DNA from 3 places in the Peribacillus sp. NPDC058075 genome. Region 1 is predicted to be linked to each of the others. Evidence: riboswitches for the same ligand, from Rfam matches in the RefSeq annotation. Region 1 holds a riboswitch; each other region holds the start of a gene.
What was found. Region 1 has a riboswitch for S-adenosylmethionine ahead of ACFVS1_RS14730 (Fur-regulated basic protein FbpA). Riboswitches for the same ligand answer to the same signal wherever they lie in the genome.
Positions count from the first base shown of each region.

Region 1 (10,661 bases):
TTCCTTATTTGGGCCCGTTGTTTTGCTGATTCATTTAAATTCATTTCCATCTCTGTTTCAGGAACCAAACGCGGAACCGGAATTGGTTTACCTTCTTCATTAATGGCAACAAATGTCAAGAATGAAATAACACATAAATTCCGGGCTCCTGTAACTAAATCCTCTGCAATCACCTTTACGATGATTTCCATTGATGTTCTTCCTGTATACGTCACGAAGCTTTCAAGGCAAACTGCATTTCCTTCGTGAATAGGATGCAGGAAATCGACAGAATCAGTTGATGCAGTAACGACGTTGCTTCGCGCATGACGCATGGCTGATATAGCCGCTACATCATCAATGTATGCCATTAATTTGCCTCCGAACATCGTACCAATATTATTTGTATCCGGCGGGAGGACAAGGCTTGTTTTTATGACCAAAGAGTCCCGGCAATTTTTTGTTTCTTCCATGGTGACTGCACTCCTTTATGTCTGATTTCTCACTAGTCCACTTTATCGAATTCTTACCTGTAAAGCAATTCACATGCTTATTTTCCTGCTTTTAGTCAAAATTATGCGGCTTATGACGAAGCCAAACACTTTCATTGCCCTTTTGGCTGCTTGCCTTGCTGCAGCTCACGCAGACTCAAGCCAAATGTCATTTGTAAATGGGGATAATCCTTGAATCCTGCCCAATCCCCTCCCCAATCAAACCCTAACCCTTTAGCGATGGTTACGACTTCCATCCAATCCGACTTTCCATTATCGTTGCCGTCATAACTCATGTCCCAAATGGCCTCGCCTTGTTTGTTAAGGAGGGCAAAATCTATAGCCAAACCGAAATTATGCAGCGATTCGCCACCTCTTGCATTCGTTACGATGTTGCCCGAGTCTGATCTGCCCTTTTCATAGAGTTCATTTTGCTCGGCTAATGATCGGAACCCCGCCGTAATGATAACCGGGATGCCTTTGTCATTAGCCAGTTGAATGAGCTCTTCTTTTTTTTCGGCGACAATCGGATTCAGCTCGTCAGTCAGTTCGATTTTATTTAGATCAGGAGGAAGCATATACTTGAACAAGAGCCCCAGTAACAATCCAAAAAAGCCCAACACCAAACATGTCCTTACCCAAGTGGCTTTCACTGAAAAATCCTTCCTTTACGAATAACTGTCTGAAAGTGAAAAACTCAACCAAAGACGGATGAGTTTCTTCTATTATAACTTTGCTTTCAATTCTTCAATTTGCAATAAATGCCGTTTTTCATGTAGTCCCACGAACGGGATCCATTGCTTCAAGCTTAAATCTTTAAATAAAGGATGTGGAAAAGACTTTTGTTCGAGATCAATTTCCTTTGCATGGTCAACGACCTGTACAAAAGCTTTTCGGGAATTGGACAACTTTTCCTTAACCTCACTCAAAGTTTGGTATGATTCTGACGGAATGACAAATGGCGGGGCCTGGACCTTCACTTCACGATTTAAGGTAAGCTCGATCGGTTTATCCACAGTTGGAACGCTATCGTCGCTTTTCAATTTATCGGATATGCTCTTTGTTATGGCCATCTCCATTAAAAATAAATGATCCAAAACCTGGATGATGCTCCATCGTCCTGTTTCAGGATGGGCGTTCAGCTGTTCATCCGATAGTCCATTGACCGCATTTAAAAGCTCTTCCCTGATTTTTTCATTTTCATTCATTTTTAGCATCTCCTCTAATAAGCATCGCTAATCTCCTTTAATTATTCCATGTCCTATAGGAAAGTGTAAAATAATAATACTTTTTGACAGAAACGAACCGATTAAAAGTTGTCTATTTTTCGAAAAGCTCTATGATAGTCATTAAGGTAAATTTCAAAAGACTTTCTCAATACATCATGGATCGTCTAAATAGGAGTGATCGCTATGAGTGGAGGACATATTCCATTCAGCCACAAAGGCCGCAGTGCCATGCATGCAACACCCTCAAAAGGAAGCATCTGGTTGATGCTCAAACAAATGTTCAATCGGGTACCATCCAAATGGAAGTTTTGTGCTTTGATAGTAAGTATCATGCTCTTCATTTCATTGCTTGAGTTTTCCATCCCCCAGTTGACGCAGATTACGATTGATCAAGTCATTCCCGAAAAAAGATATGATTTGTTAATCTGGATTGGCACAGGAATTCTTTGTGCTAGCATCTTATTGGCTTTACTGAACTACTTTAACAGCTATATTGTTTCCAAGGTCGGTCAAAAGGCAATTATGGATATACGGAATAGCATGTATGACCACATTCAAACACTGGATATGAAATTCTTTGACAAAAACCGTACTGGTGACTTAATGTCCCGGTTGACCAATGATGTCAACTTACTGCAGCAGCTCATCTCTTCGAGCATGCTCCAAGTCTTGACAGACACGGTGACCTTCATTGCCGTGGCGGTATATATGCTTTTCATTAACTGGAAGCTGACCATTGTCCTTCTTTTTACATTCCCTTTCATGTTCTATATCACAAGGGTATTCGGGAAACGCATCAGGATGTCCTTTAGGTCTGTGCAAAGTTCCGCAGGAGATGTCAGCAATCAGTTACAGGATTCCATTTCAGGAATGCGGCTCATTCAATCCTTTACAAATGAAGAATTCGAATCAAGGCGGTTTGCCGAGCGTAATCAGGAAAATATGGCTGCAAACGTTAAGTCGGTTCGGCTACGTTCCATGTTCGGTCCGATTATTGATTTATTGAACAATATCGGTCTTGTAGCTGTCATTGTGTTCGGTGCTTGGCAAGTAATGGAAGGTGAATTCACAATAGGATTAATCGTGGCCTTCCTCGCCTATTTGAGGTTGCTGCAGAGTCCCGTTCGCAATTTTAGCCGTGTCATTAGCATTGTCCAGCAATCAGCCGCCGCCTTTGAGCGGATAACTGAAGTATTGGAAACACAACCTGAAATATGTGACAAGGGAAATGCCATTGAACTCCCTTCCATAAAAAAGCAAATTGAATTTCAATATGTTAATTTTTCTTATGATGAGAGTGTTCCTGTGCTCAGCAATTTAAACCTGACCATGAAAGCTGGTCAAGTAACCGCCCTGGTCGGCTCCTCTGGTGCAGGAAAATCGACCATCACGAGCCTTTTGATTCGATTTTATGATCCGCAAGATGGAACAATTAAAATGGATGGACATGATATCAAAAATGTATCACTGAAATCATTAAGGGGACAAATGGGAGTTGTCTCCCAGGATATCATTTTATTCAACGGATCCATCCGGGATAACATTGTGTATGGCAAACTTGATGCTACAGATGAGGAAATCATCGAATCCGCCAATGCGGCAAATGCGCATGACTTTATCAGTGGCTTTCCTGATGGGTATGATTCTCAAATTGGAGAGCGCGGAGTCAAGCTTTCCGGCGGACAAAAACAACGCATTGCCATTGCCAGAGCACTTTTGAAAAACCCGCAAATCATCATTCTCGATGAAGCAACGGCGGCCTTGGATACAGAATCCGAACATTTAATACAGGAAGCTTTGTCACGTTTATTGATAAACCGGACTTCAATCGTCATTGCACATCGTTTATCGACCATTCATGATGCCGATCAAATAATCGTTCTGGAAAAAGGGCAGGTTCATGAAAAAGGAACACATGAACAGTTATTGCAAAACAACGGCAGATATAAGCAGCTCCATGACTTGCAGTTCCCTCAACTAAATGCCATTTTTAATTCCTAGCAAGCAAAAATGCACAGAATGCCTTTCTGTGCATTTTTGCTTTCATTTGAAATCATAACTTTCCAAAACCCGATTCGCAATGAGCTGGTACCCTTTTTCATTCGGATGTAACTTATCACTGAAATACTCTGTTTTCTTTTTACCTTCAAAAAGATCATTCGTAGGAATGAATAACATCCTATTGTCTTTATCCGCTATTCCCTTTATTGACTGGTTATAATCGCGAATGTGATTTTCAAGTTTTCGATTTCCTTTATTTGGGTTATATAGTCCTACTACCAGAATATCCGCTTTATCATTTGCCTTTATCAGTGTTGACGTAATCTTTTGCAGATGGTTGATATACTCCCGTTTACCCTCATTGATTTTTCGATCACTGATTTTCTCCAAGTCCCCGCCATTACTATTGATCAAGTCATTCGTTCCAATATAAACGATGAAAGTATCGGCTTCATCAAGTTTCGTTTTAATGCGGTAATCATCAATCTGTTTCATCACCCCATCCGTTTCCTGGCCTTTTATACCGTAATTCCAAAAACTCACCTTTTGTTCCGATTCTGGGTTATTCAATTCATCCTCCAGGCCTTCTATATATCCTTCCCCGTCCTTATCCCCTTTTCCATAGGTTAACGAATCTCCAAAAGCCATCACCCTTTGCACATCTTTCGACTCCGAGGCCTGAAATTCATATGCAGCAAAACATATAACCAGTACTATAAACAAAAAAACTGTCAACTTTTTCATTTGGTTCTCCTCTGTCTTTTTACTAGAAGTATTTAATCCTTTACATACCCCAAAAATCTGCAGACGTAACATAAAAAAGAATTGTCAGATAAAGAGTAAAGAGTGTATGATAATAAAAACTTTCAATGGATTGGGTGTCATTCACCGTCCCTTAAACAAAAAACGGGATTACCCTTCATTCTGGAGATTGAATAAATGATAGTCAGGAGTTTAAATCATGGAAGAGCACATAGAGTTCAGAGAGGCAGAACTATCTGATCTACCCAAAATTGTTGAAATATATAATTCGACAATTGCTTCAAGAATGGTCACGGCGGATACGGAGCCTGTATCCGTCCAATCGAGGGTTAAATGGTTTGAGGAACATCATTCAGAAAGTAGACCGCTATATATCATTGCTATAGAAGGGAAAACTGCTGGATGGATGAGCTTTCAATCCTTCTATGGCCGACCGGCGTATAATTCCACTGCCGAAATCAGCATTTATATGGATGATTATTTCCGGGGAAAAGGAATCGGACAAATTTCGATTCAAAAGGCAATTGAATGGAGTCCAAAATTAGGTATTAAGACTTTATTGGGTTTCATTTTCGCCCACAATTTACCGAGCCTTAAGCTTTTTTCCAAATTCGGGTTTGAAGAATGGGCACATTTACCTCAAGTTGCCGAGCTGGATGGCATTGAGCGGGATTTGATCATTCTTGGTAAACGTGTCGATTTTTAAGATAATTCTTTAGAGCTATTGCCTTGAGCAGTAGCTTTTTCAAATTAATGCAGTTCGAATTGGCTAATTTAAAAATACCTATATGCTTTTTGGAGAGAAAAGTATTCAGACTCTCTTTTACTTGCTAACGCATTTAATAGCGTATCCAATTCTTGACTGGCTTGAACAGTTAGCAGACTTGTTAAGCCGTAACTTGCTGCCAATTTGATCATTTCCTGTCTCTTTTCTTCTACTTTTTCTATAGTTACCTTACGGCAAGGCATTATATGTCACCTCCCATTTATTCAATTTTTTTACACTTTCATCATAATGAAACCACTAGTTAAAATCAACTATTTTTTAGAAATAAAATGTGTAATTTTATAGGTTAAATGTGACAAAACACCTACTTTATTCTTTAATTATGTATATTTTATGTCATTTCCTATTAAACGCAAAAAAGCACCCACTGGTGTACTGTGAATGCTTAATCATATCCCCTATCCAAGAACCCAAAATATAGTCCATCGCTTACTAAGTCATCCATTCAGAAGGTGACTCGTTATTAGGTCTATTTATTACAATCTTATATTCATCTTCAAGCACTTTTAATGGGGCATCATAAAGGTGCCTTTCATCAGAAGTTTTGTATACTCCATTGGCCAATAGCTCTTCAATGAGCATTGCCTTCCTCTGTTCAATCCTCTTAAATAATTCTGCCATGTAAATGGCTCCTTTCCTAGTCATCCTAGAGCCTGCTTCTAGTTAGCTAACTTTATCAACTTATTTGATTTTCACCAAATTATATATACCTTTTCTATTATGTCACTAAACGTTATTTCCCAAAAATAAAAGCCCCTTCTAATTCAAGAAGAGGCTGACAATGTCCGTACGGCTCTTCTTATCTTCCAAGCATAAGCTTGTTGGATTTAGCACAGTTCCCAAAACGGGTCCGCTGCCGAGGTTTCTTAGGGCCAAGTCCCTCCACCTCTCTGGATAAGAATTCGATATATAATTGTTGTAGAAATGATTCTATCCTAATAATCATCAAAAGTCAATTACCTGGTTCTCCCTTTTTTCCTTGACATAAAGTTTATCCCTCTTTTAAATACGGGTTGCAATTTCTTGTCTTTCTGATATGATGTCAGTAATTACATACAATTCACACCACTAGGGGAGTCTTTTTTTAGACTGAGATGGAATTAATTCCGGACCCTTTGAACCTGAACCGGCTCATACCGGCGGAGGGAAGTGGATGATATCGTCCATTCACAGACTATATCCATCTACCCCGTTCCGTATTCAGGAACGGGGTTTTTCATTATCAAAGGGAACCATTATGAAGGAGGATGAACAATGGAGAATATTAAAACAAAAACATTCAGTGATAGACTTCATTCACGGGCAAAAGAGATTTGGAAAAGGAACCATTCACATCCCTTTGTCCAGGCAATTGGAAACGGCACGCTTCCTGAAAAGAAATTTGCCTATTACCTGAAGCAGGACTATATCTATCTCATGGATTATTCCAAGCTCTTCGCTTTAGGTGTCATCAAAGCTCATAACATCGAAACCATGGCAAAGTTTTCGAGTATTTTAAATGAAACCCTTCAAGTGGAAATGGATATCCATCGGCATTATGCTTCCGAATTCGGAATCAGTTCCAAAGAATTGGAAGATACAGAACCTACTCCCACCACTCTAGCCTATACAGGTTACATGCTAAATGCAGCTCAGCATGGGACTTTGGCAGACTTGATCGCCTGTCTCCTGCCCTGCGCTTGGGATTATTATGAAATCGGTTTGCTATTAAAAGAACAAAATGGAGCAGCATTGGAAAACAATCGCTACGCAGATTGGATAAGGTCCTATTCATCGCCTGAATTCGGGGAAGCACACAAGTGGCTGATCGCATTGTTGGAAGAATTGACGGAGGGCATGCCAGAAAAGGAACTTCTTAGATTAGAAAAGCACTTTTTGGTTACGTCCCGATATGAATATTTATTCTGGGATATGGTTCAAAATGAGCAGGATTGGCCGCTGTAGGTCGCAGACATGATGAATCCTATCAAGAAACTGACGTTGACTGCCATGATCACGGCTATTACGACGCTGACCAGTTCATTTATTTTCATCCCTGCAGGATTTGCAAAGGTCTTTCCTGTTCAGCATCTGGCAAATGTCCTCACGGCCGTTCTATTGGGGCCTGCTTATGCTGTGACACAAGCTTTCTTAGTTTCCATCATTAGAAACATGTCTGGTACCGGTTCAATATTCGCCTTTCCCGGCAGCATGATCGGTGCACTTTTGGCTGCCATCCTTTATCGAAAAACACAAAGCTTAAAATTCGCTTGTTTAGGTGAAGTGATCGGGACCGGCATTCTCGGTTCCCTGGCCTGTTATCCACTTGCCATCCTCCTATTGGGAGAAAAAGCTGCTCTTTTTGGTTTTTTACCGGCTTTTATGCTCAGTTCATTCGCAGGTTCGATTTTAGCTTTCATATTACTTAAAATACTTCTAAAAAATAATTATATGAAGGGGTTTTTTTATGAAAACAGCATTAACCATCGCCGGCTCTGATTCAGGGGGCGGTGCTGGAATACAAGCGGATTTAAAAACATTTTCTGCACATGGGGTCTTTGGAATGTCTGCCATCACAGCCGTAACCGCACAAAATACAATGGAAGTCCGTTCTGTACAGCCAATAGAAACAGCTATCATATCGGACCAAATTGCAGCTATATTTGAAGATATTCCTGTCGATGCAGTAAAAATAGGCATGCTCGGATCAAAAGAAATCGTGGAAACAGTCGCAGCGTCCCTTAAAACCTACATGCCTGCCATCGTTATCCTTGACCCTGTCATGATTTCCAAAAGCGGCCACCATTTGCTCGACGAAAAGGCTGTCTCCGCCTTAAAAGCGGATTTGCTTCCGCTTGCAACACTTGTAACACCAAATGTACCGGAAGCGGAAGTACTTACTGGCTTGTCGATACGGACGAAACAAGATTTCTATAGAGCATGCATTTCAATACAAGAAATGGGTCCCAAATCCGTTTTACTTAAAGGCGGCCATGCAGCGGGAAATCCAAATGATCTTTTTTATGATGGGACTGACTTCCACTGGATCAAGGGAGAGCGCATTCATACAAAAAACACTCATGGTACGGGCTGTACCTTATCATCCGCCATTACATCAAACCTGGCAAATGGACTGCCATTGCCAGAGTCGATCGAACAGGCCAAGACTTATATTTCTGAAGCGATACGCAAAAGTTTTTCAATCGGTAAAGGTCATGGACCTGTCCATCATTTTCATTCATATTCTAAAAAAGAACGGAGTGACACTTAACATGAAGGTTTCCGCAGCCGATTTATTCGTGAAGGTAAGAGAAAGCAAACCACTCGTTCATCAAATCACCAACTTTGTTACGGTCAACGACTGTGCAAATGCCACCCTTGCCATCGGTGGTTCACCAGTGATGACATCGAGCCCAAGAGAAGTGGCGGATATGGTCAAATTGGCGGATGCATTGGTCCTGAATTTCGGTACGATCGATGATAAAGCCTTGGAAGCAATGGAGATTGCCGGTTCGACTGCAAATGACCTGGATATCCCTGTCATTTTGGACCCGGTGGGAGTTGGTGCCACCGCCTATCGTACAGAGCAAGTGAAAGAGCTTCTAAGGAAGGTCACTTTCCGAATCATTCGCGGAAATGCAAGTGAGATTCTTTCATTGATGGGTGGGGATACCGTTACTCGCGGGGTGGATTCGGAGGAGCTTGCGGTCAGCAATGCAGAGCTGGCCGCTCAAGCGGCAAAAAAATTTAATTGCATCGTCGTGGTCAGCGGAGCGAAGGATGCGGTCAGCGATGGAACACATACGTCCATCATCGATAACGGGAACCTGCTTTTAACTAATGTTACAGGTACCGGTTGCATGTCCACAGCTCTTATCGGCACTTTTTCCGGAGTCACCGATGATTTCTATTCTGCGGCGATTGCCGGTATCTCAACCATGAGCATTTCAGGGGAACTAGCTGCCAAAAATCTTCAAAAGGATGAAGGAACAGGAACGTTTCGTGTGCGATTAATCGATGCAATATCAAGAATGGATAAGGAAATCTGGATGCATGAGGTGAAAATAAATGAAGAAGTCCCAAATTGATTTTAGCCTGTATTTAGTTACAGACGAGTCCCTGGCAATAGAAGAATTGACCAAAATCATTGCAGAATCGGTTTCAGGAGGAGTCTCGATCGTACAGCTTAGAGAGAAAAACAATTCCTCCCTCTCCTTTTATAATAAAGCTTTTGCATTAAAACAGTTATTGAACGAGCTGTCCATACCCCTTATTATCAATGACCGGGTTGATATAGCCCTTGCTGTTGCAGCGGATGGAATTCATATTGGGCAAGATGACCTACCACTGCCTGTCGTCAAAAAAGTGGTTCCCGAAGATATGATTGTCGGTGTATCTGTCTCCACTCTTGAGGAGGCTCTAGAAGCCGAACGAAATGGAGCGGATTATATCGGAGTCGGCTCCGTTTTCCCTACAAAGACCAAACAAGATGCAACCTTAATGGCCATTGGGGATCTGGAGGAAATTTGCCGCAGCGTATCCATTCCCGCCGTAGCCATCGGGGGTATAACGGCCGATAACATTTCCGACCTTTCTGCTAGCGGGCTGTCTGGTACCGCAGTCGTATCGGCCATCATGAATGCAGAAAGTCCAAAGACTGCCTCCGAATCCCTTTTAAAAATCATAAAAAACTTTAAATAACAAAAGGATGGGGACTGAATACAGTCCCCATCCTTTTGTTTATGTCAAAACGGTATTCTTTGTTTCCTTCCCAAACGCTACGGCAACTGCCCCCACTAAAATAGCCATTGTAAAAATGGTGAAAATCGATGAAATCGGGGTGCCGGCAGCTACTAAATAGCCTACAAGCAACGGTCCCAGGACACCGCCGATCCTGCCGATCCCTGCGGCTAAACCAGCACCTGTACCACGAACTGCTGTTGGATACTGCTCAGGAGTATACGCATAAAGTGCACCCCATGCACCTAGGTTGAAGAAAGATAGGAACATTCCGGAAACTATCAGCAGTGCCAGCCCCTCTGCTGATCCAAAGAAAAAGGCACTGACGGCCGTTCCGATTAAGTATGTGATTAAAACGAATTTACGTCCCAACTTCTCTATCAGCCATGCAGCTGAAAAATAGCCCGGAAGCTGTGCAAGCGTCATGATCAATACATATTCAAAGCTTTGAATCATGCTGAATCCTTTTAGGACCATCACACTTGGAAGCCATAAAAACATCCCATAATAAGAAAAGACGACGCAAAACCATAAAACCCACAACACAAGGGTCTGACGGGAGTATTCCTTTTTCCAGACACTTTTCATATTGCTTAATACAGATGGTCTCTGCTTTTTTTCAAGTTCCGTATACTTCGGTGAATCCGGCAGTTTCAAGCGCAGATACAGCGCATATAAAGCGGGTACGGCGCT
Region 1 is NZ_JBHVSL010000001.1:2,965,400-2,976,060, forward strand. It holds gene ACFVS1_RS14695 (acyl-CoA thioesterase) at 1-452, opposite strand, end outside; gene ACFVS1_RS14700 (M15 family metallopeptidase) at 584-1,123, opposite strand; gene ACFVS1_RS14705 (DinB family protein) at 1,196-1,678, opposite strand; gene ACFVS1_RS14710 (ABC transporter ATP-binding protein) at 1,883-3,700, shown strand; gene ACFVS1_RS14715 (GDSL-type esterase/lipase family protein) at 3,743-4,444, opposite strand; gene ACFVS1_RS14720 (GNAT family N-acetyltransferase) at 4,662-5,168, shown strand; gene ACFVS1_RS14725 (Spo0E family sporulation regulatory protein-aspartic acid phosphatase) at 5,237-5,431, opposite strand; gene ACFVS1_RS14730 (Fur-regulated basic protein FbpA) at 5,682-5,870, opposite strand; SAM riboswitch class I at 6,046-6,150, opposite strand; TPP riboswitch at 6,310-6,414, shown strand; gene tenA (thiaminase II) at 6,504-7,193, shown strand; gene thiW (energy coupling factor transporter S component ThiW) at 7,206-7,727, shown strand; gene thiD (bifunctional hydroxymethylpyrimidine kinase/phosphomethylpyrimidine kinase) at 7,696-8,499, shown strand; gene thiM (hydroxyethylthiazole kinase) at 8,501-9,316, shown strand; gene thiE (thiamine phosphate synthase) at 9,297-9,929, shown strand; gene ACFVS1_RS14760 (MFS transporter) at 9,969-10,661, opposite strand, start outside.

Region 2 (10,661 bases), 280 kb from region 1:
TGAACCAAACTTTATCCTTACCCAGTTTTTCCGATTCAATCTCCGTCTCATACAATGCGGAAGGAAGGTCAATTAAAATAGGCCCGTTCTTCGCTTCACTCATGAACCAGACTCCCTTGCAAGACGGGACATTCGGCGAGATGGAAAAATTTTATCAGGAAATGAAAACATATTGTAATCAGCGGGGCATCCCCTTCTATTTAGTAAAATTGCAGTCTCTTCAAGAGGGAGTTGTAGAAGGCTACCTGCCTGGGCAAGATGGCTGGCAAACCTTGCCCCTCCCCATTCCTGATGTATTTTATAACCGGATACATTCGCGTAAACTTGAGGAATCGCATTCTTTCAAGCTGTTTAAAACTGAACTGGAGGAACGGTCGATACCGATGTTCAATGGAAGGTTCCTCTCCAAACATGATGTACATGAGCTGCTAATCTTAGAAGAAGAGCTGTTGCCAAATTTGCCGGAGACGATACTTTTTAACGAAAAGGAATCTTCCTTGAGGTTTATAGAAAAGCATTCGGTAATCTACTTTAAACCCGCATCAGGCAGCCAAGGCAGGAATATTTGCAGATTAACGCAAGTAGCTGGAAAATGGAAAATCGAGCAATCTGGAAATCTCCAGGATGTGCATTTTGCTGATACGGATGAAAAATTGTACGAAACCTTAAAAAGGTTTTCCAGTAAACAATCCTTCATTCTTCAAAAAGGGATTTCCCTATTCGAAACCGATCAGAGAAAAGTTGATTTCCGCATACTTCTTCACCGGAATGATCTGCTTGAGTGGAAAGTTTCATCAATGGTTGCCCGGATTGGGGACCCTGGCACTATCGTTTCCAATCTTGCACAAGGCGGCTTGATGAAAAATGGGCCGGATTTTCTAAAGGAAGCATTTGACCTTCAGGACGCCAGCCGCATATATCAAAAGCTCGTACGGCTGGCTAAAAACACTGCCCAGGCCTTGGTCGAAAACCACAACGATTCATTCGGTGAGCTAGGGATTGATTTAGCACTGGATACCGATACCCATCCATGGATCATCGAAGTGAATTCAAAACCTTCAAAAAAATTTCAAGGCAACTATGAAACCTTTCGTCCATCAGTAAAATCCATCATAGATTTCATGCTTGCCCTTAACCGCGAAAACCATCCATAAAAGGAGTTGCTAGCACGTGTTAATAGGATTAATGGCCGCGTCGGATACACATGAAAACAACTACTTCACCGAAATAGCCAAAACCGCAAAATCATTTGATATGAATGTTTGTAAATTCTCACCGGAAAATATTGATATGGATCTGAAAAAAGTCCGCGGCGAGCGTTTTGATGCCGAGGACAAAACTTGGATCAGCGCATCTTTTGATATACCTGATTTTGTTTATGATCGCTGTTTTCACGGATTAGTCCGTGAGTCAACGGAAACGCGGCACAAAATCGATTGGTTAAAAGATAACTCGAATTTCTTAGGGCTGGGCCTTCCTGGTAAGTGGGAAGTGTATCAAATCCTAAAAAACCATCCACACCTACAGGCATTTTTTCCAGAGACCGTACAAGTGACGACACCTGAAGATATTACCGGTCATTTGGAACGCCTGGATAAAATCATCATCAAACCTGAATTCGGTGCAGGCGGTACAGGAATCTACCTTCTTTCAAAAAACGAAGACGGTACCTTGGTATCCATGACGAAAAAGGGCACCAAATATGACCGCCAATTCTCCTCCAAATCTCAGCTTAACAAATGGCTGCAGCATTTATTAAATCGATACCGTTACCTCTGCCAGCCATATTTGGAACTTTGCAGCCAATATAACGAGCCATTCGATTTACGGATTTTACTTCAAAAAAACGAGAAGAATCAATGGATGGAACGTGGCCGCGGAATTCGTACGGGACAAAAGGACGGAATTACCTCAAATCTTGCCACAGGCGGGGAAGCCATTTCTTTGGAAACTTTCATCAAAAGAAACCCGGAAACGATTTCGATTGCCGTCGAACAAAAGATTGAGCATATCCTTCGCACCCTGCCCGCAGAAACCGAAGCTGTCTTTGAAAGATTATTCGAGTTGGGGATCGATATAGGCATCGATAAAAAAGGCCAAATATGGATAATGGACATTAACTCGAAGCCCGGAAGGAAAATCATTCAGGCACTGCAGCCGGAGACCATGAATGATATTCATCGCGCACCGTTTCAATATAGCCAGTATTTAGCAAAACATCTTCAGAAAGCAGGTGAATAGAAAGTGAGAAAGACTTATCCTGCCGAAATTGCCGCTATCCCCGGTAATGTTCTCTACTACCCTTCCGATCTTGGAGACTTGGCAGAGATTGAATTAATTTACTTCGGACGACATTCATGTCCTGCCATCGTCAAACAAAACCCGGCCGTCAATCAATCAATCGTCCTTTCGGAAAGTCTTGCGGAATCTCTACTATTCGATCATACCGATATTCCCCTTCATTTATTCATATACGGCAGAAGCATTCATATCGGACCGCTGGTCGGAATCTTTTCATCAGGCTTCACCGGCATTTCAAACAAACCATTAGGCGAAAGATCGGAATTTTTCGCAAAGCTCCTTTCGCTTAGCAGGACCACAGGCTGTATTCCCTTTGTTTTTGGGGAGAATGTAATCAATTGGGATGAGGAGACAATCAAAGGTTATGTGTTTGATAACAATGACTGGCAGATTAATGAATTTCCTTTTCCTAATGTGATCTATGACCGTCTCCCAAATCGGTTGACGGAAAACCGCGATGGACCTAAAGAAGTGAAGCAGAAATTCCAAAAAGAATATACCATTCCATGGTATAATCCTGGTTTTTTCAATAAATGGGATGTAAATGAAAGGTTATGCGCAGATGAGCGGGCACTGCCATATTTGCCGGAAACGTATCCATTTCAATCCATGTCCGTGGTGGAAACCCTTCTTTCCCATTACCGGCAAGTTTATATAAAGCCCATTCACGGCAGCCTCGGCCTAGGGATTCACCAAATTCTTTATGATAAGCATGAGAATGTTTACTATTGCCGCTATACAAATGAAGCAAAAGAAAATAAACTGCAAAAGTTTTCCACACTGGAATCCATCGTTAAACATATTTTTCACGACCGGCCGCTAGAGAATCTTATCGTGCAGCAGGGCATCCCATTAATTCGATCTGAAAAACGTCCAGTGGATTTCCGGGTCCATACGAACAAGGACAGTAATGGAAAATGGCAGGTAACCGCGATCGCCGCAAAAATCGCCGGTGCCGGCAGCGTCACGACCCATATTAAAAGCGGGGGTGTGATCAAAACGGTTGCCGAACTGTTTGGAGATGACGATGAGGCGAAAGAAGTCGAACGAAAGCTATCGGAAGCCGCACTGATTTTAAGTGACAGTATAGAAAAGAACTTGGACGGAATCGTTGCAGAAATAGGATTTGATTTTGGATTGGATAAAAAAGGTCAGGTTTGGATGTTTGAAGCCAATTCCAAACCGGGACGTTCCATCTTCTCCCATCCTAAACTTAAGGATTTCGAATTGCTGACCAGAAAGCTCAGCCTTGATTACGCCATTTATCTTACGGAACAGACGATTACAAAATCAATCAGTGTGCCGCGATGAACATTTTTTACGATATCCCCACTGAAAATTGGTACCACAATCAAGAGAATGCGGAACTTTTCGCTGGCTCAGCCGAGGACGTAATTAGGTATAATAAGGATCATACGAATCAACCCCTAATTCCAATCACCATATTTCCAGGTAACCGGATGCTTGCCGTCGGCATACTGACTGTTTCCAATCCCAAAAAGGAATCAGGTTTGGGTGGAAACCTGACCCTTTTTCGGGACCTATCACTATATTTATTCAAACATGGAATATTGGCGTATGTATTCACAGAAAAGGTCCTTCATTCCGAATCGATGAGAGGGTATGTTTTTTCCTCCATTTCAAACAAATGGATCGAATGTAAAGTGCCCTTCCCTGACATCGTCTATAACCGAATCCCCTTGAGGAGCTATGAGGCGTCAGGGGAATTCCAACAGCTCATCCAATTTTTAAAAAAATACCGAATGAATCTTTTCAACCCCTGTTTCATAGATAAATATGTGATGTTCGAAGCATTGAAGGAAGAAGGATCCCTGACCAATCACCTTCCGCACACCATGGTCTTGAGAAACAGCGGCTGCCTTGATGCTTTCTTGGAGACCTATAAGCATATATACCTTAAACCTTGCAAAGGAAGCCAAGGTAAAGGCATTTATACGATAATCAAAAATGATGATGATACACTATTGTTCAATAGCTTAAAACATAGTGAGTCCTTCCCGGATTTCGCGTCATTCTGGGAAACAAGAAAAAGGGATTTATTAAAAAGGAGCTACCTTGCTCAACAGGCGATCATACCAAAAAAACTTTTTGGACATCGTTATGATTACCGGATTCTGGTCCATTATGAAAAAGGTTTTTATAAAGTGACCGGCAAAGCGGTAAGGATGTCACAAACTCAGGAAATCACCACCCACACTCCCCGAGGGGGGAAGATCGTTCCTTTTCAAGACCTGCAATCAAGAAGCCTGAATCGAAAATTAGCAAAAATCGCCCAAAAAAGCGGAGAGATACTTTCTAAAAAAATCGGATTTCTTGGAGAGTTTTCCATGGATATAGGGGAAGACGAATCCGGTTCGCTCTTCATATACGAAGTGAACTCAAAGCCCATGCAATTCGATGAGGAAGAAATTGAAACAAACAGGCTTTTGCATTTAAAAAATCTTTTTATTGAATTAACTTTTCCAAGCCTAACAATTAAATAACATCCTCCAGCTGCCGTTTTCCATTATAATTAAATGAGAAACTGTATAAATGGAGGTAATACATATGATTACTCATTTTCAATGGGCACCACTGCATAAGAATCTGCCGGGATGGAAAATTTCCTTTTATTTCAACAAGCAGGCAACCCAAGCCTTGTATCATAAAGATGGATCGATCGAGTGGACAGCCAATCCGCCTTCCGGAACAGATGAAGCCAAACTCAAAAGCATGATACATGATTTAATGATTTTCCATGTGTATGAATGAACCGCCTTTACATTCATGAAATACCTAACCAGAATAAAAAAGACTCCTTTGCCCAAACTAAAGAAAAGGCTAGGAGGGATTTATTTTGGATAAAGAAAAAATGACATTTTTGAAGGATACCGAATATGATGGCAAGGACTCCGTTTACCTTGATGTCGACCGTATCATCAATGAAGGAATGGCGGGCGGAAATGTGTATGAAGTCGCTAACCTTCAGAACATCGAAGAAGCACATGATTTTTATGATGAAACAGATCCAAATATCAATAAATGAATGATGTGAGCTCTCTTATGGAGAGCTCTCTTTTATATCAGTCAGACCGTTAACATTCAAATAGTTCCATTCTCCCTTGCACTCAACATATTTTCGTTTAATATCGATGTAATGATATGCTCTGAATCCCATTCATGCCCAGATATCTCGATAAGGGGATAGCGATTCGGTAAAACGACCTGCTGGATTTCTTGAACGGTCAGCCCTTGAGAATTCAGGCGTAAAATTTCGCCTTGGAGGTTTTCCAGATAATCCAGTTTTTTTCGAAACATTTCCTTCCCTTCAGGGACATGCCCAGCATGGCAGCAAAACACTTCCCCGAAGTCATATTGCAGTAATCTTTTTATTGAATCGATGATGACCGGAACAGACTCTTCCCGTAAGACAAGCTTTGTCTTTGGTGTTACGAAAAGGTCTCCTGAAAAGAGCATGCCATTACTGTGATTCAAATACACCATATGGTCCTTCGCATGGCCGGGGGTAAAAATCGGCTCCCACGTTTGGGTGCGCGAATGAATGGCCTCCCCTAGCGGCTCAGCTTTAAAGGCGTCTCTCTTTCCCCAGAAAATTTTGCGATATTCAGGATATTCAGCATCCCTTGCACAAACTTCAACCGACATCGGGTGAATGAAAAGCGGGACCTTTTTATGTTCCTGTATCCAGGCAGCGCCCCCCGTATGGTCTTCATGATAGTGAGTCAGGGCCACTGAGTCGAAGTCTGCGGACTCATAGAACGGAATAAGCTCTTTCAATAAAATCTCTGCTCCAGTATCTATCAATAGGCCATCCGTTAAAAAAACATTAACACTCATTCCCGCCTTGTTCCCGCCAGGAGTCCCGTGCACACAAACCACATCATTTATCGTCTTAATCTCTATCACTCAATTTCCTCCCCATCATTGTACAAAAATAGTTTCATCTTCCTTTTTTTAACTTTACTATAATAAATGTAGTACCACTTTACCTTTTTGACAAGGAAATACTGGAATAATTAACCTGGATGAAAATGCTGGATTCTTGTATAATAGCCCTTTTTTAACAGACCTTACAAAACTTTAATAATAAAAATCACCCCAAAAACTTCAAAAACGATTGACATTGTGAGATTTTACAAATAATATAGATTATATTAAAAAACTTGAAATATTCTAAAATAATAATTTACTTATCAAGAGTGACGGAGGGATCAGGCCCTGTGATGTCCGGCAACCGCCCTTAGGGAACGGTGCCACTTCCTGCAGAATGATTGCATTCTGAAAGATAAGACGAGATATAATTTCGCTGCCTCTTTCTGAATGATAGGGGCAGTTTTTTAATGTTTAAGGGGGAAAGCTCATGATTGAAATCCGTTCAGTCCGAAAGGAATACGTCTCGAAGAAAAACCGAGTTATCGGAGTGGATAACGTATCTTTAACCATTCAAACTGGTGAAGTGTATGGAATTGTCGGCTACAGTGGAGCTGGAAAAAGCTCATTACTCCGCTGCTTGAATTTGCTTGAACGTCCGACAAGTGGAAATATCATCATCGACGGCATTGATTTAACCTCTTTATCAAGTAAAGAGCTTCGTAAACAACGTCAAAAAATCGGAATGATATTCCAACACTTTTCACTGGTCAGTTCAAAAACCGTTTATGAAAATGTTGCTTTCGCCTTAAAGGCCGCGCATCGATCGAAGGATGCAATCAGTTTACGTGTATTGGAATTGTTGGAAATCGTAGGGCTCAGCGATAAGAAAGATGTCTATCCGGCGCAGCTTAGCGGTGGACAGAAGCAACGGGTAGGCATAGCCCGTGCCTTAGCAAATGACCCCACTGTACTATTATGTGATGAAGCGACTTCAGCACTTGATCCAACAACTACAAAAGCGATTTTACAATTATTGAAAAAGATAAGCAGTAAGCTTGGCATCACCATCGTGTTGATTACACATGAAATGGAAGTGGTCAAAGAACTATGCCACCGTGTCGCCGTCATGCAGGATGGCCGTGTAATTGAAGAAGGTCCCGTTTATGAAATATTTTCACAGCCCAAGCAGGAGTTAACGAAGCAATTCATTAGCAGTGTTCTGGATTTCGCACTCCCTCCGCACTTGATTGAAGAAAGTAAAGGTACGATCATTCAAATTCAATTCGAAGGGCAAACCGCTGGTGAGTCGATCCTTTCGGATACTCTCCAATCCCATTCAGTAAAGGGTAATATTTTACACGGTAAAATTGAGTATATCCAGGATGTCCCTTTAGGCATTTTAATCATCGAGTTAATAGGCGATGCAGCTCAAATTCATTCGGCATTGCAATATATAAAAAATCGTTCCAGTTCTGTGGAGGTGTTAAAACATGTCACTGCTTGATTCCATCGTCAATATTTTACCTGATCTTAATAAAGCCTTTCTTGAAACGATTTATATGGTCGGCGTTTCCCTTGCAGTAGCCCTGCTGATCGGTTTACCGCTTGGAGTATTGCTGTTTACCACAACAAGGAATTTATTTTTTGAAAATAGTATCGTGAATCGCTCTCTAGGATTCGCAGTCAATATTGTCCGTTCAATCCCTTTCATCATTCTCTTGGTTGCCCTCCTTCCTTTAACGGATCTTCTAACTGGATCGACGATAGGGCCGAGAGCGGCTACTGTTTCCCTGTCGGTGTCCGCAATACCTTTTTTTGCAAGAATCGTTGAAACGGCATTACGTGAAATAGACAGAGGAGTGATTGAAGCTGCAATTGCCGTAGGAGCCACTCCATGGATGATCATTAAGGATGTACTTCTCCCAGAGGCAAAACCGGGTATCATTCAAGGACTGACATTAACGACCATTTCGCTTATCGGTTACTCAGCAATGGCAGGGACAATCGGCGGAGGCGGAATTGGCGACCTGGCCATCCGGTACGGTTATTACCGTTATGACAACACAGTCATGATCACGACGATCGTCGTGCTGATCTGCCTTGTTCAAATCATTCAAATGGTTGGTGACAAGGCCTCATACATAGTTAACAAACGATAGTGATCCATCATTTTTCAATGATTCAATACATTTCATTACTCAGGAGGAATTTTAAATGAAGAAAATAGCTTCGTTATTATCAGTCTGTGCACTTGCCCTTGGCTTGGCAGCATGCGGGAGCGATGATGCATCCCCAAAAACTGAAGACAAAAAGGAATTGAAGATCGGGGCGACTACCGGGCCCTATGCCGATATGGTTAAAGAGGCCATAAAACCAGGTCTGGAAGATCTCGGTTACAAAATAGAGATCGTCGAATTCACCGACTATATCCAGCCGAATAAGTCCCTTGGCAACCATTCGATCGACGCCAACCTCTTCCAGCATAAGGTGTACATGGATAACTTCGCTAAAGAAAATGATTTAAAGCTTACCGACCTTATCATAGTTCCAACAGCACCAATGGGCATATATTCGAACAAGTATAAATCATTGAAAGAAATTAAAGACGGTACATCCCTTGCAGTGCCCAATGATCCGGTTAACCTCGCACGTGCACTTAAAGTGCTGGTGGATGAAGGGCTGATTGAAGTCGATCCAGATGTCGACCCTTTAAAAATATCTGAAAAGGATGTAACGAAAAATCCAAAAAACATTCAACTCAAACCATTGGAATCCGCTCAATTGCCCCGGGCAACAGACAGTGTTGACCTATCAGCGGTCCCTGGCAACTTCGCTCTTGCAGCGAAAATGGACCTACAGGATGCCATTGTTTTAGAAAAAATGCCTGATATATATCGAAACGTTGTTACAGTGAATACAAAAGATGTGGACTCCCAATTTGCAAAGGATATTAAATCAGTTGTGGAATCCGACCAGTTCGAAAAAGTCATCGATGACAAATTTGCCGGATTCGGAAAACCAGACTGGATGAATTGATCAAATAATCGTGGCCTGCTCCCCCTTATTGGGAGCAGGCCTTTCAATAAGGACAAAGTAGCGGCCGCGACGGAAAAACTTGAAATCCTTACAAACCTCGCAAGCAGATTCGTGGACTAAAAAAGCGATGGGGTTTTTAGTACATCGCTTTTTTAATTCCTTCAAGTTGTTCGTTTAAATCATCCTTTTCACCAAGCACACTTAGTATTTCAATATAATAAAAGAAGGTTTCAACCTACTGTCTGTTTCCATAGTCCAAGGAGATCACTTTCATGTTGTCTGTGAATGCCAGCTTTTCTATCGGCAGATTCCGTACGGCACTTTTCCCAATTCCATATATCTTCGAGAGTTTCTGATAAGGGACGGAATGTTAGTCCATTATTGATGGCTTTACCGTTATCGACAGCCGAAAATCCATTCAAAGGTTCCTTTCCTCCTGGTAAAGGGAATTCTTCCGGTATCCATAAAGGCATTTCTCCTCACGGCTCTACTTTATTGTCATTTAAAAATTTTTCAGATACCCATGTAAAATCAGCATTACTTCTTGTTACCTTTTTGCAGCCTTCAAGTAATTGCCCCATAGTCAGTGTGTAATCTGGGCCAACGGCATTATACGTACCTGTCATGCTTTTTTCTATCATTTGGATGATCCATTGGGCCAAGTCCCTTGCATCGATAACTTGGATTGGACGTCCAGAGCGACCAGGAGATAAAATTTCTCCCCCTTCCGCTATCCTTTTAAGCCAGTACGGCAATCGGTCAGTGTAATCATATGGACCCACTATTTGCCCGGCGCGAATTGAAAGGACTTTCCCCGGCAATTCTTTTTCAGCTGCATTTTCGCATAATGATTTTAACAGTCCATAATATTCACCGTATATCGGTCCAGCAGTTCCGCGGGTGATCACTTCTGCTTTGCTTTATCTTCATTTAGTGTGTGAACTTCTCCATTTTCATCAATTCCTGGCTCGGTCGGATCACTATAAACGGAGATGCTTGAAATATATGTATAATGTTTAACTTGATTAAGCAATCTGCAAGATTTCGATACAGTTCGAGGGATAAATCCTGATGTGTCAATGACTGCATCCCACTGTCTCCCTTTCAACATTTCCAAATCCCCGTCGCGGTCCCCTTTTAACTGTTCTATTCCGGGAAAGACATAAGGGTCGCTTCCACGATTAAAAAGTGTGACATCATGCCCTTTCCCTATCGCAGCTTTTGCTAAATACCGGCCTAAAAACCGTGTACCGCCCAATATTAAAATGTTCATAAGATCTCCTCCTCTTTAACGATATTCCATAAAGCATACGCAGTACCTTACCTATCATTAGTAATACTTGCAACTTTTCTTTGATTTTCCCTTTTGGAAAAACTAGCAATATCCTAATCTTTTGAACTTTATTCTTTTTCGCTATAATGATATGGAA
Region 2 is NZ_JBHVSL010000001.1:3,247,925-3,258,585, forward strand. It holds gene ACFVS1_RS16135 (hypothetical protein) at 1-103, opposite strand, end outside; gene ACFVS1_RS16140 (YheC/YheD family endospore coat-associated protein) at 141-1,154, shown strand; gene ACFVS1_RS16145 (YheC/YheD family endospore coat-associated protein) at 1,171-2,241, shown strand; gene ACFVS1_RS16150 (YheC/YheD family endospore coat-associated protein) at 2,245-3,612, shown strand; gene ACFVS1_RS16155 (YheC/YheD family endospore coat-associated protein) at 3,609-4,805, shown strand; gene ACFVS1_RS16160 (YheE family protein) at 4,870-5,073, shown strand; gene ACFVS1_RS16165 (hypothetical protein) at 5,159-5,347, shown strand; gene ACFVS1_RS16170 (MBL fold metallo-hydrolase) at 5,404-6,228, opposite strand; SAM riboswitch class I at 6,510-6,614, shown strand; gene ACFVS1_RS16175 (methionine ABC transporter ATP-binding protein) at 6,683-7,699, shown strand; gene ACFVS1_RS16180 (methionine ABC transporter permease) at 7,686-8,354, shown strand; gene ACFVS1_RS16185 (MetQ/NlpA family ABC transporter substrate-binding protein) at 8,410-9,231, shown strand; gene ACFVS1_RS16190 (hypothetical protein) at 9,462-9,653, opposite strand; gene ACFVS1_RS16195 (NAD-dependent epimerase/dehydratase family protein) at 9,711-10,139, opposite strand; gene ACFVS1_RS16200 (NAD-dependent epimerase/dehydratase family protein) at 10,136-10,504, opposite strand.
Region 2: linked by a shared signal. The riboswitch ahead of ACFVS1_RS16175 (methionine ABC transporter ATP-binding protein) and the one ahead of ACFVS1_RS14730 (Fur-regulated basic protein FbpA) in region 1 are both predicted to bind S-adenosylmethionine.

Region 3 (10,661 bases), 1.3 Mb from region 1:
TTGTTACGAAAAGAACAGATTACACTAGTGCACGGGCACCAAATTATATCCGGCTACCTCTCTGCAAAGGCAGCTAAGCTCTCCAATATTCCGTTCGTCTTCACCCTGCACGGGGCATACTTCCAGAAACCGGATATAAAAAGTGTGTTACAGTTTACAGATGCCGCGGTCGCAGTTAGTGAACCGGTAAAAAAACAAATTCAGCCACTTTTCCCAAAGAATATTTCAGTCATTGCAAATGGAATTGATACATCTGAATTTTCCCCTTCCCCATCATATGAATTAAGAAGACAAATGAATATTCCCTTGAATGCAAAAGTAATTCTTTACTGCAGCAGGATAACCCGGCATAAAGCAAAAATCTGCATGCTTTTAATCAAAGCTTGCAGGGATTTAAAATTAAAGGATATCCCCAACCTTCATGTAATCATCATCGGTAACGGCAGCCAGCTCAAGGACATTAAAAATGTGGCTGCGAGCATCCAATCTTTATATAAAGAAGATTTCATTCATTTCACAGGGGAACAAAAAAATGTGAGAGACTATTATGCACTTGCAGATTATGTTGTAGGTACGGGCAGGGTTGCTTTGGAGGCTATGGCATGCGAAAGACCCGTTATTTCTTGTGGAAATCTCGGATATTTTGGGGCGGTGAATAAGAAAAACTTTCAACAAGCTTGGGAATGCTACTTTGGGGATCACGCTGCAAAACAGACTTGCAGCCAAGCCATTCTTTATCGTGACTTACGCAACCTCCATCAATCAAATGCAGGTGTTCAAACAGGCAGGGATTTAAGGAAATTGGTAGTGAAACAATTCGATAGTAAAAAAAATATATTACCGCTTATTGAATTATATGAAAGTACAATTCAATCATTTGAACAGCAGCAGGCCATAAATTAATGGTTCTGCTGCTATTCAATCTCTCACGATGGCCATCTTTAGTATAAGGGTTCGATTGATTCTTTATTAGGGGAATAAACTACATAGATATTGGAGGCATAGAACTCTCGAATGATAATAGCCAAAAAATGGTTCTGGAAAATGAATGAATCTATTAAATAGGGTTTAGAACATTATTAAAATTTAAAGGCGGAATCCCATTTGTCAAATGGCTTTACTCGTAGGTATTTACGTACCTACGAGTTTTTATATTACGTATCGCAATATACTTTTGAGTAAATTCGCTTCTATCAAATTCGGGGTTCAGGAAACATTCTGCCGTTGTTCGATATGATCATGTTTTCTCGCATTGGACATCTTATTGAGGGTTAGAAGTATTCCAGAAAGCCATATAATCACGATGCCTGTATAAATATATATGTGGGCTTCAATCGGAATCCATGTAGCTAATAATGTTCGTACATTGATCAAAATAATGAAACCACCGACTAAAACACCCATTAATTGAGCAGGAAGCATCCGGACTAACCAGGCTGCAATTGGTGCAGCAACCACCCCACCAATTATCAACGCTACGACCCAAAGCCAATTGACAGCTTCCCATCCAAGCGAAATGATAAAACCAAGACTTCCGAAGAATGCAATGGCAAATTCACTCGTATCAACAGTCCCTACGGCTTTCCTCGCTGTCATTCCTTTTTTTGACAATAAAACAGGCGTTGCAATAGGTCCCCATCCTCCACCGCCTGTTGCATCACAAAAGCCTGCAAAAAGGCCTAACGGAATGGATTGTTTTGCGGTCAATGGCCTTACGGTTTCATTGTCCTTTGACGGTTTAAAAATAAATAAAAAGCGAAATAAAACGTATACACCAAGCCCAAATAAAAATATGGCAATATACGGTTTAGCTAATTCGGCTGGCAGGTTGCTCAGGAAACATGCACCTACAAATGCACCAACAGAACCTGGAATGATTAAGCGATAGACCATATTCTTATCCACGTTCCCAAACTTTATATGTGAAGCTCCGGATACTGCTGTGGTCACTACCTCCGATAAATGTACGGATGCTGATGCTACTGCAGGGGCAATCCCGAATGTCAGCAATAAGGAAGTGGAACTCACTCCATACCCCATTCCAAGCGAACCATCGATTAATTGGGCTAAAAACCCGATAAAGGCTAAAACGATTAACTTTTTCATGACATTCCCCTTTTTCAACTAAAATAGACCCTAGATAACATCGACCACCGTTTGCCTGTACAGGATCATGTTGATCTATAAGACACAAAGAGGCACCTTACCAACATGAAATAACATGTTGGTTAGGTGCCTTCAGTTTTTCTGATCAGCCCATGATTTTTTTTATTCAGCTTCTACTGGCATAAGCCTAGCTAAGAAACGATATCTTTCTTTTAGGGAATATTTATAAATATCCTCTATTGAATCTTTCAATAACTTAGATTTTTCCTCTTTTGAAAAGGAACCACTTTTAATGATCATCCTTGCTTCGAAAAGGAATTCAAGATAATCTTCATAAGATTCATCATATACTTTACCTAGGTCATTCCGAATTTTTTTTGCGAGAGTTGGACTTGCTCCATTGGTAGAAACACTAATGGAAAGCATGCCTCTATTCAATGTGGCCGGTATATGAAAGTTACCCAGCTCATGATTGCTGATTACGTTCACCAGCTGACTTTGGGAAGCATTCTCGTATACTCGTTCATTAACTTCAGTAGAATTTGTTGCAACAATGATTAAAAACGCATCTTTATAGTCCGTTTCTTCCACTTCTTTAAGTAAGACTCGAATCTTTCCTTCTTTCTCCAACAGTTGAAAACCCGTGCATATCTCGGGGCTTACGACGGTAACTTCGGCACCAGCTTCCAATAAGGGGCCCGCTTTAAAGTAACCTATTTTACCACCGCCTATAATGACACACTTTCTGTTCTCAATATTAAGCGTAATTGGATACATAGGCTCCCTCCCCACTCACTTCATGAATTCGTTCCGATATGGCTTGTTCAATCTTTGGATGATAACCTAGATATCGGCAAAGTATGATTTTTTGCTTCCCCTTTTTTTGGATCTTTTTTATGCTATTTTCAATCGACTGCATTAAGAGACCCGTAAACAATAGGTAAGGAATGATAAATACTTGGTTTGATCGAGATTCCCCTGCTATTTCCAATGCTTCTCCAAAGCTTGGTGTGGCAGCTGTCAAATAACATTCTTGGACACGGATTTTAGGAAACCTGTTTCTTAGCAGATCTGCCAATCGAGACAAATCCCGTTTCACGTCTGGATCACTGCTGCCCCTTCCAACCAATAAAACCAAGGAATCCTCCGTAACCCTTACATTTGTTTCCTCCAACCGTTCCACTAAAATGTCAACCATTTTATCACTGACACCAATCGGTCTTCCATATTTCAATTCAACGGCAGGGAACCGTTCTTTCATTTTGTTCAAAATGACCGGAATATCATGCTTTGCATGTACAGCTGTTAGCAATAGGACTGGAATGGCGATGATTCTCGTCGCACCTTTTAGCACACATCGTTCGTAGGCCTCTTCTATCGTAGGAGTTTCCAATTCCAAGAAGCAATGCTCTTGAATGGAATTTGGCTGTGCTTGCATACAAACTTTAATAAAATCAATGGCTTGGGCTGAAGCTTCTTTAACGCGGCTGCCATGGCAAATATATAAAATGGCTTCCATTAAAAGGCCTCATTCGCCAACAAATTTTCAGTTTGTTTTCCTTCAAACCATTTAATTTTTTCCCGTAAATTAACGACATCGCCCACGACTATCATGCAAGGGTTGGAAATCTGTTCGTTATTGGCCGTTTCCACTACATTAGCCAACGTACTGACAGCTGTTCTTTGCGTTGTTAATGTCCCCCAATGGATAAGGGCTACCGGAGTCTCTGGATTTTTTCCATGTTCCAAAAGTTTCCCTTGAATATATGGCAGGTTTTTAACACCCATGTAAATGGCTAATGTATCGATTCCTTTTGCAAGGGATTCCCACTTGATATTATCCTCTTCATCCTTTTTCCGATGGCCGGTAACAATTGCAAAAGATGAAGCGTGGTCCCTATGTGTAACTGGAATTCCCGCATAAGCTGTAGCGGCGATTCCCGCCGTAATGCCTGGTACGATTTCAAAGCTCACGCCATTTTTGGCAAGGGCTTCCGCTTCCTCGCCGCCTCTGCCAAAGACGAATGGATCGCCGCCTTTCAAACGAGTGACCACTTTTCCCTTTTTTGCATATTTGACCAGGAACCGATTAATGGTATCCTGCTGCAACAAATGATAATCCGGCAGTTTACCGCAATTAATCAGCTCAACACCGTCTTTTGCATGATTTAAAAGTTCTTTATTGACAAGTCGATCATATAAAATGACATCAGCTTCTTGAATGCATTTTAATCCTTTTAATGTAATTAAATCTGGATCTCCGGGACCGGCTCCTACTAGATATACTTTCCCCATTTTTGCAACCTGCCTTCCCTTAGAGAATTGTTTCGAATTCCGATAAAACGAAACCTGCTCCATTTTTAATTTTCTTTTTTTCGTATAACGAGATGTCATCCACTTCAGGCATTTTCAAATAATGCTTTTCCAGCTCGATATCAACAAGTTCAAACGCCTTTTCATCTGAATCGGCAACAATGATGACATGGATGGGTTCTTCCTTGATAATGACTTCAAAACGGTATAGATTCATGGATTGCTTACCTTCCCCTATTAAACTGCCACTTCCGTTAATATATCATCAAGCTTACTTTGTAACTCGGATATCCCTACCCTTTCCACAAAATCAAGAAAGGTTTCCGATAGAAGTTTCGTTTCTTTGAAAAATAGGATTAGTTCTTTCAGAACATGATAGAGCTTTTCAGCTTCCACTTTTCCTTTAAGTTTTTCATTGAACTTCCCGCCCTCATTCAGCGTTCCACCGACGTATATTTCAAAAGCCTCGACCATCTTTTTGTCCTGGTTTTTCATTTTTATGCCTTGCAGCCCAATTTCGGCGATGGCTCTTTGACCGCAATTATTGGGACAACCGACCATATGCATCCTTACAGGAACATCGAGATCTATTTCCTTGTCCAATGATTCAGAAATGGTCCTCATGCGTTCTTTTGTTTCAACGAGTGCCAGGTTGCAATACTCGATGCCTGTACAAGAAACGGAATAACCAATGAATTTTTTTGGGTGATATGGAAATCTTTCAAAGATGGATTCCTGTTTTAATTCCTCAAGTTTTGCATCCGGCACATTTGGAATGATTAGATTTTGAGAATTACAGTTGCGGATTTCACCATTTCCATATTTTTTCGCAAGTTCGGCAAACTCGATCACTTCGTCTGGATTTAGACGACCAACGGGTATATTGACTCCAACGTAGTTCAGACCATCTTGCTTTTGTTTATGGATGCCATAGAAATAACCGGCATTCCATCCCTTCACCGCACTTTCACCCTTTTCAGGAAGCGGACCGGTGTATTCGATCAATTTATCCTTGAATTGTTCAGGACCCCAATCAGCGACAAGGAATTTCAATCGTGAGCGATGACGCTTTTCACGGTACCCGAAGTCACGGAATATCGTCGTGATGGCGGCCGCTACTTCGACTGTTTTTTCAGGTGAAATGAATAAATCAAGTTCCTCTGCCAGCATTGGAACGGAGGATAGCCCACCGCCTACTTTTACGTGAAAACCAGCTTCCGTTACTCCATCAATTACTTTAGTTGCCGGATTGAATGAAACACAGTTGATTTCAGCATTTGAAGCATTATGGATATTAGCACTTATGGACATTTTATATTTCCTCGGAAGGTTCGAATAGTCTTCGTTAAGGCGGAAATACTCAAATACATCATGAAGGACTTCGCGTGTATCGAAAAGTTCGTCAGGATCGATGCCTGCCAGTGCATTTCCGATGATATTGCGTGTGATATCACCACAAGCACCAGCCGTAGTCATTCCAACCTTTTCCAAACGATTTAAGATATCCGGGACTTGTTCAATGGTCAGCCAATGGAATTGAATGGCTTGACGGGTTGTAATGTCATATACACCCCTCCCGTAGTCTTTAGCGATGTTTGCTAGCGTTATTTGTTGATCATAAGTCAGGATGCCGCCTGGAATAACGACACGCATCATCCAATAACCAGCTTCTTTTGGCCGTTGCAGGTAGAGACCTGCCCACTTGAACATATCCCAATTTTCTTTAGGGATGGACTCAAAACCATTTGCTGCGTAATGTGGAATATCATCAAATATCTTCAAGCCGTCTTTTTCCAATTTCCAGACTTCGGTTTTATTTTTAGCGATTAGTGGATTTTCCGACCAGAATTTCTCGTAAACCATTATATTTCCTCCCTGATTAAATCGCTTTCTTTGCTGTCAAATAACCGATTACCTGTTCAACGCACTCTTCAATGCTGTATTTGTCGGATTCTAAAATGATTTCCGGTTGTTCAGGTTCTTCGTATGGAGAGTCGATTCCGGTAAAATCTTTAATGATTCCCTTACGTGCCTTGTCATAAAGACCTTTTGGATCACGCACTTCGCACTCTTCGATCGGACACTTTATGTATACTTCAATAAACTCCCCTTCTTCGAGTAAATCACGGACAATCTGCCGATCTGCCCTGAAAGGTGATATGAAGGCGGTCAATACGAACTGCCCACTATCCACGAATAACTTGGAAACCTCACCGATCCGCCTAATGTTCTCGGTTCGATCCTCTTCAGAAAAACCTAAATCTTTATTCAAACCATGACGGATATTATCCCCATCCAAAACATAACTTCGAATCTTCCGATTATATAACTCTTTAGCGACTGCGTTCGCAATCGTTGATTTTCCGGAGCCCGAGAGACCCGTGAACCATAGAACTGTGCTTTCATGGCCATTCTGCTTCCTGCGGAGCTCCTTGGTCAATGACGTTTCATGCCAAGTGACATTCGTACTTTTACTCATTAATAATCCCCCTCTTTATGTGATCCTTCAATTTATGTCCGATCAGTTATAAACTTCATTCTTTTTTAGACCTTCGATCAACACCTCGATGACTTCTTTACGGCTAAAGGTAGCTGGAGGAATTTCTCCATTACGCAGCATTTCCCTTACCTTCGTTCCAGACAGGATGACATGGTCTTCCTTGCCATGCGGACAAGTTTTAGCGGAAGCCATATTGCCACATGCTTTACAGTAAAAACTATGTTCAAAGAATAATAGCGTGATCCCTAACTCATCTGCGCTGAAATTCCCAAAGATTTTTTGAGCATCATATGTGCCATAATAATCGCCCACACCCGCATGATCACGTCCGACGATAAAATGGGTGCAGCCATAATTTTTACGGACCATCGCATGGAAAATGGCTTCTCTAGGTCCTGCATAACGCATGGCAGCTGGGAAAACTGCAAGGGAGACGCGGTCCTTAGGATAATATTTTTCAAGCAGCACTTTATAGCTTTCCATTCTTACATCTGCCGGTATGTCATCGGATTTAGTGGCACCTACGAGAGGATTTAAGAATAAGCCGTCGACAATCTCCAATGCGGTTTTTTGAATGTATTCATGTGCACGGTGAACAGGGTTCCTCGTTTGGAAGCCGACAACCGTTTCCCAGCCTTTTTCAGCAAAAGCTTTCCTTGTCTCGACTGGGTCCAAATAATGAGCTTGAAACTGCGGACGCTCTATTCTCTTGATCAACTTTATTTCCCCGCCGGCATATACATCACCGCGGTTAAATAAATTTTTCACTCCAGGATGCTTCTCATCATCCGTTTGATAAACTAATGTCGCTTCCAATTGCTTATCTGGAGTGTAAATATCGGAAACGGAGAGAACCCCATATGTTTCACCATCATGAGTCAAGGTTACTTCTTCACCTATAGTAAGGGTTTCTGCAATTTCTTCGGTCAAAGGCAGCGTAATCGGGATGCTCCATACATGACCGCTGTTAAGCCTCATATCCTTGACCACTGTCTCATAGTCACTTTTTGTAAAGAATCCATTAATCGGACTGTAGGCACCAGTGCCTATCAATTCAAGATCACTTAAAGCAATTTCATCGATTTCGATTGACTTTGTTATTTTACTAATATCATAATTTGGTTCCCAAAGATCGATTAATGTTCCTCCGTGCGGTAAACTGATTGTCATGCTAATTTCCCCCTATGGTTTCTATTTATTTAAGCCTCTGGTTTTTATTTATTTAAGATAAATGCAATCCGCATTCCGTTTTTTGAGCTCCTTGCCAACGGCCTGAGCGTAAATCATCTGCATTGAAGGCTGGTGCAGTACATGTTTTACATCCAATGCTCGGATATCCATTATCATGCAGGATATTATATGGAAGTCCGTTTTTGTGGGCGTAGCGCCATACATCTTTCCATGTCCAATGTATGAGTGGACATATTTTAACTGACTTGAACTTATTATCCTTATTGATATACTCGGTCAAAGCCCTTGTTTCGGATTGCTCCCTCCGCAGTCCTGAAAGCCATGCTGTTGCCGTTGAAAGCACATCGGTAAGCGGAATGATTTTACGGATGTTACAGCACTTATTGGAATCTCTCACCCATAATTCATCCCCATATTCAGCTGCTTGTTCCTCAAGCGTCAAGGCTGGTTTCTTCATTTCGATCGAAAGCTTTGGATATCGCTTTTTCACTTGCTCGATCAATTGATAAGTTTCCTCAAAATGAACATCTGTATCAAGGAAAACTATTTTGGCAGAAGGATTGACCTTCGCCAATAAATCCGTAAGCACGATGCCTTCGATGCCAAAACTGCAAGCATAGATCAGTTCGTTTCCATAATGGTCATTCGCCCATTGCAGAACTTCCAAAGCACCTTTTGTCTCACTGTCTTCGGGAAATACAGGGAAATCCCCAGTGTTGAAATTTTCATAGTTTATTAATGCAGCCAACTTTGTAGCCCCCTCTAAAAACTTGCTGTATCAGGTTAGAGTAACTGTTGATCAATACCCGTTGTAATCTTCTCCAGTTTGTTTGACTCTAGGAAAAAAGAGACGAATCTAACCAATACTCTCTTTATATCAGTTAAACCCGCCTCTAGTTTTTCTAGTCAGCAGATACCTTATTTAATTCTTAATTTTTCATTTCTTTCCATTTGAATGATTTTACCATCCTGGACAATAAGTGTAATGGATCCATATTTCATAGTATTAAGCATTTCTTGAAGTCGTTCAAATATTTCTTCAAGCTGATTCTCTTTATCCAAGCCTGTTCCTCCTTTAAGAAAATCCGCGAATTTCTTATTTTCACCGCTGATTAAATGAATTTCTTAGATTTATATAATTCCAAACAACCTTACATTGTTATGGTTTGCCTACAACTTTCCAAAAAAACAAAAATCTTTCCATGATGGAAAGATCCCAAGGTAAATATCTTTACCTTATCTTCCAAAATGATCAACATTTTGTTGGAGGTAGCACCTTGCATCGATCATGCAGGTTGCCGGACTTCAAAGGGCCAATTCCCTCCGTCGCTCTGGATAAGTTTTATTATTTTAAATATTAACATATATTTAATCCTTGTCAATGGAGTTTTCTTATAAAATAACTTGGTTTAATATTATGGATGAACTGTTATTTTTATACACACTATTCCAATTATGATTTTATGTTCATGTAAATACGAAAATAGACTCGTCTTTTTAGATAAAACCTCCAAAAAAATGAGTCTATTTTCATTAAGAAGCTATTTATGGCGCCTGTCATCAATTGAAAAAATATTTTTTTTAATTCCAGCCCTTTTTATAGAAGGGAGAATTCATTAATTTCTTAACTGTATCGCTTCTACAAATTCTTGAACTTGACTCTGGACCCGATCAATTAAATGCAAATCATTAATCGGGTTTTCTGAATTCTGTTTATCTATTTCTTTATCAACAAAATATATGCCCTGCAGCGGCTCGCCTTTTAAAATTGAAATTAATGGTTTAAGTGCGTAGTCAATCGCCAATAGATGCCTGTTACTTCCGCCAATCATGATTGGCAGTACTGGCTTACCCTTAAAAGCACCTTCTGGCAGCAAGTCAATCAAGGCCTTCAATACACCTGTATAAGAAGCCTTATAAACCGGTGAACCAATAATGACGCCTCTAGCTGCTTGAATTTTCTCAGAAAGTTTTAAGATATCTTCGCTATTATATTTCCCTTGGAATAAATCATCTGCTGAGAAATCCGTAATTGAGAAATAAGCTGTGGTAAATCCTTCGTTTTCGACTAATGTTTGAATATGTTTTAATGAGATGTCCGTTCTGGACGGAATAGCCGGACTTCCTGATAATATTACGATATCGCTCATTTAATATACCCCTCCAATATTACATGATTTCCAGATAAATCTTCATATACATTTCGTACAGCATGCTTTTATCGTAATAGTCTGAAAAATATAAGTCAAATCTTACACTCTAGTTTAAAGAATTTACTCCATCGGATCTGAAGGAAAACAAAACGGTCATATTTGCGGCTTGATGCTCATGCCCTTCAATATGACTGTTTCATTATGTATGTTTTTGTTTGCCATGAATGCCATATACCAAAAGTTGAGCAATGCTCTTAATTCGTTCAGAAGTAAAATATGGCTCCTTTTTCTGCTGATGGATCTCATAATGTGTAGATAATGCCAATGTGAAAGAAATGATCCCTACATTAAATAGGATAATATCAGAGATATATTGTATCTCACCACTATCTATTCTC
Region 3 is NZ_JBHVSL010000001.1:1,691,299-1,701,959, reverse strand. It holds gene ACFVS1_RS08480 (glycosyltransferase) at 1-903, shown strand, start outside; gene ACFVS1_RS08475 (sulfite exporter TauE/SafE family protein) at 1,207-2,106, opposite strand; gene ACFVS1_RS08470 (NAD(P)-binding protein) at 2,269-2,883, opposite strand; gene ACFVS1_RS08465 (sirohydrochlorin chelatase) at 2,864-3,625, opposite strand; gene cobA (uroporphyrinogen-III C-methyltransferase) at 3,625-4,401, opposite strand; gene ACFVS1_RS08455 (DUF3906 family protein) at 4,421-4,636, opposite strand; gene ACFVS1_RS08450 (nitrite/sulfite reductase) at 4,657-6,282, opposite strand; gene cysC (adenylyl-sulfate kinase) at 6,299-6,898, opposite strand; gene sat (sulfate adenylyltransferase) at 6,941-8,089, opposite strand; gene ACFVS1_RS08435 (phosphoadenylyl-sulfate reductase) at 8,142-8,846, opposite strand; gene ACFVS1_RS08430 (YezD family protein) at 9,029-9,172, opposite strand; SAM riboswitch class I at 9,344-9,452, opposite strand; gene ssuE (NADPH-dependent FMN reductase) at 9,727-10,260, opposite strand; gene ACFVS1_RS08420 (TetR/AcrR family transcriptional regulator) at 10,463-10,661, opposite strand, start outside.
Region 3: linked by a shared signal. The riboswitch ahead of ACFVS1_RS08430 (YezD family protein) and the one ahead of ACFVS1_RS14730 (Fur-regulated basic protein FbpA) in region 1 are both predicted to bind S-adenosylmethionine.